DNA from 2 places in the Kitasatospora sp. NPDC092039 genome. Region 1 is predicted to be linked to the other one. Evidence: predicted binding sites of a transcription regulator. Region 1 holds the regulator's gene; the other holds the start of a gene.

The links. Region 1 encodes HrcA, which represses chaperone genes, less so after heat shock. Its sites were predicted from a motif close to TTNGCACTCNGNNNNNCNGAGTGCNAA; they were not measured.
Region 2: the regulator HrcA is predicted to act here: its motif matches at 1,303-1,329, upstream of groES (co-chaperone GroES).

What each region holds. Positions count from the first base shown of each region.
Region 1 covers NZ_JBIVSD010000004.1:452,279-455,685, forward strand. The annotation lists gene dnaJ (molecular chaperone DnaJ) at 1-955, opposite strand, end outside; gene hrcA (heat-inducible transcriptional repressor HrcA) at 1,032-2,066, opposite strand; gene htpX (zinc metalloprotease HtpX) at 2,356-3,276, shown strand; gene ACIQI7_RS11690 (hypothetical protein) at 3,300-3,407, shown strand, end outside.
Region 2 covers NZ_JBIVSD010000012.1:257,892-261,298, forward strand. The annotation lists gene ACIQI7_RS24275 (methyltransferase domain-containing protein) at 1-818, opposite strand, end outside; gene ACIQI7_RS24280 (hypothetical protein) at 886-1,221, opposite strand; gene groES (co-chaperone GroES) at 1,471-1,776, shown strand; gene groL (chaperonin GroEL) at 1,893-3,407, shown strand, end outside.

The sequences.
Region 1 (3,407 bases):
CGCGCAGGTGGGTGATGCCCCGGCCGTGCAGCGGGATCGACTGGCCGGACTGGGTGCCGGGCCGGATGTCGACCTCCTCCAGGCCGTCCAGGGTCTGCAGCGGCACCTGGGTGCCGAGCGCGGCCGCCGTCATCGGGATGGTGACGGTGCAGTGCAGGTCGTCCCCGCGCCGCTGGAAGATGTTGTGGGTGGTCTCGGCGATCTCCACGTACAGGTCGCCGGCCGGGCCGCCGCCGGGGCCGACCTCGCCCTCGCCGGCCAGCTGGATCCGGGTGCCGTTGTCGACACCGGCCGGGATCTTGACGGTCAGGGTGCGGCGGGCCCGGACCCGGCCGTCGCCGGCGCACTCCGGGCACGGGGTCGGCACGACGGTGCCGAAGCCCTGGCACTGCGGGCAGGGGCGGGAGGTCATGACCTGGCCCAGGAAGGACCGGGTGACCTGGGAGACCTCGCCCTTGCCGCGGCACATGTCACAGGTCTGCGCCGAGGTGCCGGGGGCCGCGCCCTCGCCACTGCAGGTGGTGCAGGTGACCGCGGTGTCGACCTGGAGCTCCTTGGTGGTGCCGAAGGCGGCCTCCTCCAGGGTGATTTCCAGCCGGATCATGGCGTCCTGGCCGCGGCGGGTGCGCGAGCGCGGGCCGCGCTGGCCGGCCGCGGCGCCGAAGAAGGCGTCCATGATGTCGGAGAAGCCGAAGCCGGCCGCACCTGCCCCGAAGCCGCCCGCTCCGCCGCCGCCCGGGGACAGCGGGTCCCCGCCGAGGTCGTAGACCTGGCGCTTCTGCGGATCGGAGAGCACCTCGTAGGCGGCGTTGATCTCCTTGAACCGCTCCTGCGTCTTCGGGTCCGGGTTGACGTCCGGGTGCAGTTCGCGTGCCAGGCGCCGGAACGCCTTCTTGATCTCGTCCTGCCCCGCATCCCGTCGGACGCCGAGTACCGCGTAGTAGTCCGTGGCCACCAAATGCTCCGCTTGTTCCGCCTGTAGTAGTGCTGCGACTGGTCGCCGCCGCCGGATTTCCGACGACGGCCGCTTGCTAGGACTCGGCCAGGATCTGGCCCACGTACCGCGCCACCGCTCGCACCGCCCCCATTGTGCCCGGATAGTCCATCCGGGTCGGACCGATCACACCCAGTTTCGCCACGCTCTCGTCGCCCGAACCGTAGCCGACCGAGACGATCGACGTGGAAGTCAGCCCCTCGTAGGCGTTCTCCCGCCCGATCCGGACCGTCATCGCGGCGTCCGCGGTCTCACCCAGGAGGCGGAGCAGGACGACCTGCTCCTCCAGGGCCTCCAGCACCGGCTGGATGGAGAGCGGGAAGTCGTGCCCGAAGCGGGTCAGGTTGGCCGTGCCGGCCAGCATGATCCGCTCCTCGTTCTGCTCGGCGAGCGTCTCGAACAGGGTCGCCAGGACCGTGCTGACGGTCGGCCGGTCGGCCTGCTCGAACTGCGCGGGCAGCTCCTCCAGCAGCCCGGGGACCTCCGGGAGGCGCCGGCCGGCGGCTCTCGCGTTGATCCGGGCCCGGAGGTCCGCCAGCACCGTCTCGCCGACCGGGCCCGGGCAGTCGACCATCCGCTGCTCGACCCGGCCGGTGTTGGTGATCAGGACCAGCATCACCTTCGCCGGGGCGAGCGCCACCAGCTCGATGTGCCGGACGGTGGAGCGCGTCAACGAGGGGTACTGCACCACCGCGACCTGCCGGGTCAGCTGGGCGAGCAGCCGCACCGTGCGGGCGACCACGTCGTCCAGGTCGACCGCGCCGTCCAGGAAGTGCCGGATGGCCCGGCGCTCGGGGGCGCTCATCGGCTTGACCTCGGCGAGCTTGTCGACGAAGAGGCGGTACCCCTTGTCGGTCGGGATCCGGCCGGCGCTGGTGTGCGGCTGGTGGATGTAACCCTCCTCCTCCAGCGCCGCCATGTCGTTGCGGACGGTCGCCGGCGAGACCCCGAGGTTGTGCCGTTCCACCAGGGCCTTGGAGCCGACCGGCTCCTCGGTGCCCACGTAGTCCTGCACGATCGCGCGGAGCACGGCGAGCTTGCGTTCGTCCAGCTGGCGGACCTCACCGGCCATGGGGCACGCACCTCCGTCTTCGCACGTTGTCCGACTGTGTCCCTCGTTGCTGCGGGCCGCTCCGGGAGGCCCTCGGCCTTGGCACTCTGAACACGCGAGTGCCAAAACCGTACCTGCCAGTGTAAGGCCCGGGTCCTACGGCAGGAACGGCCCGACCGGGGTGATCCTCCCCGCAGTTCCGCCCACGGCCCGCGGGGCCCCCGCGGTTCGGTCGTTCCGGCGCCGGGGTGGTGCCGGGAGGCCGTCCGGGTGGCAGCATCGAAGGCGACGGCGAACGGAGGAGCAAGCGATGTCGAGCTCGGGCCAGCACACCCGTTTCGCGCCCGACCGCGGCCTGACCGGCCGCATGGTCGCCACGATGTTCGTGATCGGGCTGCTGTACGTCGGTTTCACGGGCCTGCTGATCGCGCTGATGCGCGGCGCCTGGCCACTGATCGTGCTGATCTCCGGCGGGCTGTTCGTGGCCCAGTTCTGGTTCAGCGACCGGATCACCGAGCGGGCGATGGGCGCCCACCGGGTGTCCCCCGAGGAGTTCCCCCGGCTGCACGGCACCGTCGACCGGCTCTGCGCCCTGGCCGACATGCCCAAGCCCCGGGTGGCGGTCGCCGACAACGACATGCCGAACGCCTTCGCCACCGGCCGCAACCCGCGGAACGCGGTGGTCTGCGTGACCACCGGGCTGCTGCGCCGGCTGGAGCCGGAGGAGCTGGAGGGCGTCCTCGCGCACGAGCTGTCGCACGTCGCCCACCGGGACGTGGCGGTGATGACGATCGCCGGCTTCCTGGGCGTCCTCGCCGGGGCGATGACCCGGATCGCCGTGTACGGCGGGTTCATGGGCGGCGGGCGCAACAACAACGACCAGAACGCGGCCGTCCTGGCGCTGGTCGTCCCGCTGGTGTCGATGGTCGTCTACGCGGTCAGCTTCCTGCTCACCCGGCTGCTGTCCCGCTACCGCGAGCTGGCCGCGGACCGGGCCGCCGCCCAGCTCACCGGCCGGCCCAGCGCGCTGGCCTCCGCGCTCACCAAGGTGACCGGGCAGATCGCGGCCATCCCCAGCAGGGACCTGCGCCAGGCGCAGCCGTACAACGCCTTCTACTTCGCCCCCGCGCTGAGCGCCCGGGAGACCGCCTCTCAGCTGCTGTCCACCCACCCGAGCCTGGAGCAGCGGCTGGCGCAGCTGGCGAGGATCTCCGAGCAGCTCGGCCGCTGACCCCCGAACCCGAGAGGACCGCCGTGGGAATCCTGGACGCCCTGTTCGGCCGCACCAAGCCCGTCAAGCCCGACCTCGACCAGCTGTTCGGCGTGCCGTCCGCCGCGCTCACCCTGGAGGCCGGGGCCGGG
Region 2 (3,407 bases), on a different contig from region 1:
TACAGGTAGCGCCCGACCGGGCCGGCCGGCGGGTCGGGCAGGTCGCCGCCGGTCAGGCTGGCGGCCTGCGGCAGCAGGGTGGCGCGGTGCGGGCTGGCGGCCCGGGTGCCGAACCAGAGCACCGCCTCCTTGACGTCGCCGTGGTCGGACACCCACTCGGCCTCGGCGTCCTGCGGCACCGCCTCGTGCGGGATGCCCGGCGCGACCTTCAGCGCGCCGACCGGGGTCCGCCGGCCGGCCTCGACGGCCCAGGAGAGCGGCGGGGCGTACGCCTCCGGGTCGAACACCCGGCCGCGCGAGGTGCGCCGGGCCGGGTCGGTGAACACCGCGTCGAAGCCGGTGACGTCCACCTCGGCGACGTCCGCGCAGCGCACCTCGACCAGGTCGGCCAGGCCCAGCGCGGCGGCGTTGGCCGCGGTGGCGGCGCAGGCCGCCGGGTCCCGGTCGACGGCCAGCACCTCGATGCCCGCCCGGGCCAGCGCCAGCACGTCCCCGCCGATGCCGCAGCAGAGGTCCGCCAGCCGCCGTACGCCCAGGGCGGCGAACCGCCGCGCCCGCCACTCGGCCACGCTGCGCCGGGTGGACTGCTCCACCCCGTTGGGCGTGAAGTACATCAGGTCGGCGTCGGCCCCGAACTTCGCCCGCGCCCGCTGCCGCAGCCTCGCCTGTCCGAACGCCGCCGACACCAGCTCCGCCGGGTGCTCCCGGCGCAGCCGGGTCGCCAGCGCCAGCTCCTCCTCGGGGGTGAACTCGCGCAACTCGGCGAGCAGGGCCTGGCCCTCGGGGGTCAGCAGCGGCTGGAGGTTCTCGGTGTCCACGGGGCCATTCTCGCCGGTCGGGCGCTCCCGCTCCGCGTGCCCGCCGGCTCCGGCGGGCCGGACGGCGTCAGCGCCACAGGACGCCCGAGGAGAGGACCGCCGGCAGCACGAAGGGGGAGAGCACCGCGGCGACCGGGAGGTACTGGTAGCCGGACCGCCGGCTGCGGAAGGCGACCACCAGGCCCGCCGCCAGGGCGGCGACCGGGGCGGCCAGCATCCCGATGCCCAGGAAGGCCCACTCGAGGCCGTCCCCGTCGTCCCCGTGGCCGGGCCCGCTGCCGAGGGAGGCGACGACGAAGAAGACCACGAACGGCAGCGCGGCTCCCAGCAGGGGCAGCGACAGCAGGGCGAGGGCGGCGTCCGTGGTCCGGGACGGGCCGACGCGCACCGGGATCGATGTCATGACGAGGAGTCTGCCGACGGCGGGAGCGTCGCACATGAGTACGGCTACTCATCCGCGAACCCGGGTTCCCAGGGCGCGTCGTTGGCACTCTGGTTGACTGAGTGCTAACACGGCCCTATGGTCGTCCTTGGCACTCCCCACTAGGAGAGTGCTAACGCGACGACGCGTGTCTGACCCCCGCGACGGCAGACCCGCAGGATCGCCCCTACCCGTTAGAAAACCCCGTAATCTCCGAAGGGGAGCTCGGACGTGACCACCAGCAGCAAGGTTGCCATCAAGCCGCTCGAGGACCGCATCGTGGTCCAGCCGCTCGACGCCGAGACCACCACGGCCTCCGGCCTGGTTATCCCGGACACCGCCAAGGAGAAGCCCCAGGAGGGCGTCGTCCTGGCCGTCGGCCCGGGCCGCTTCGAGGACGGCCAGCGTCTGCCGCTCGACGTCGCCGTGGGTGACATCGTCCTGTACTCGAAGTACGGCGGCACCGAGGTGAAGTACCAGGGCGAGGAGTACCTGGTGCTCTCCGCTCGCGACGTTCTCGCCATCATCGAGAAGTAAGTCGTCCCGACCCGCCCCGGATCCGTGTCCTCCGTGACAGTGGCCCGGGGCGTGGTTGTTGGTTCACGTAGTTCGGCGGCCGGTCGGCCGGCCGCAGCCCCGAGGGAATAGGGAACATGGCGAAGATCCTGCAGTTCGACGAGGACGCCCGCCGCTCGCTGGAGCGCGGTGTCAACAAGCTGGCCGACACCGTCAAGGTGACCATCGGCCCCAAGGGCCGCAACGTCGTCATCGACAAGAAGTTCGGCGCCCCGACCATCACCAACGACGGTGTCACCATCGCCCGCGAGGTCGAGCTGGACGACCCGTACGAGAACCTTGGCGCGCAGCTCGTCAAGGAGGTCGCCACCAAGACCAACGACGTCGCGGGTGACGGCACCACCACCGCCACCGTGCTGGCCCAGGCCCTGGTCAACGAGGGTCTGCGCAACGTCGCCGCCGGTGCCGGCCCGGCCGCCCTGAAGAAGGGCATCGACAAGGCCGTCGCCGCCGTCTCCGAGCACCTGCTCTCCATCGCCCGCGAGATCGAGGGCAAGGACGACGTCGCCGCCGTCGCGTCCCTCTCCGCCCAGGACACCCAGGTCGGCGAGCTGATCGCCGAGGCGATCGACAAGGTCGGCAAGGACGGTGTCATCACCGTCGAGGAGTCGAACACCTTCGGCGTGGAGCTGGACTTCACCGAGGGCATGCAGTTCGACAAGGGCTACCTGTCGCCGTACTTCGTCACCGACGCGGAGCGGCAGGAGGCGGTCCTGGAGGACCCGTACATCCTGATCAACCAGGGCAAGATCTCCTCCATCCAGGAGCTGCTGCCGCTGCTGGAGAAGATCCTCCAGGGCGGTGCCTCCAAGCCGCTGCTGATCATCGCCGAGGACGTCGACGGCGAGGCGCTGTCGACCCTGGTCGTGAACAAGATCCGCGGCACCTTCAACGCCGTCGCCGTCAAGGCCCCGGGCTTCGGCGACCGCCGCAAGGCGATCCTCGGCGACCTGGCCGTCCTGACCGGTGGCCAGGTCATCTCCGAGGAGGTCGGCCTCAAGCTCGACCAGGTCGGCCTGGACGTGCTGGGCACCGCCCGCCGGGTGACCATCACCAAGGACGAGACCACGGTCGTCGACGGCGCCGGTGACGCCGAGGCCGTCGCCGGCCGCGTCGCCCAGATCAAGGGCGAGATCGCCGCGACCGACTCCGACTGGGACCGCGAGAAGCTGCAGGAGCGCCTGGCCAAGCTGGCCGGCGGCGTCTGCGTCATCAAGGTCGGCGCCGCCACCGAGGTGGAGCTGAAGGAGCGCAAGCACCGCCTGGAGGACGCCATCTCGGCGACCCGCGCCGCGGTCGAGGAGGGCATCGTCGCCGGTGGTGGCGCCTCCCTGGTCCACGCCGCCAAGGTGCTGAACGACGGCCTGGGCCTGTCGGGCGACGAGGCCACCGGTGTCGCGGTCGTCCGCAAGGCGCTGCACGAGCCGCTGCGCTGGATCGCGCAGAACGCCGGCCTGGAGGGCTACGTCATCACCTCCAAGGTCTCCGAGCTGGAGGCCGGCCAGGGCTACAACGCCGCCACCGGCGAGTACGGCGACCTGGTGAAGGCCGGCGTCATCGACCCGGTCAAGGTCACCCGCTCCGCCCTGGAG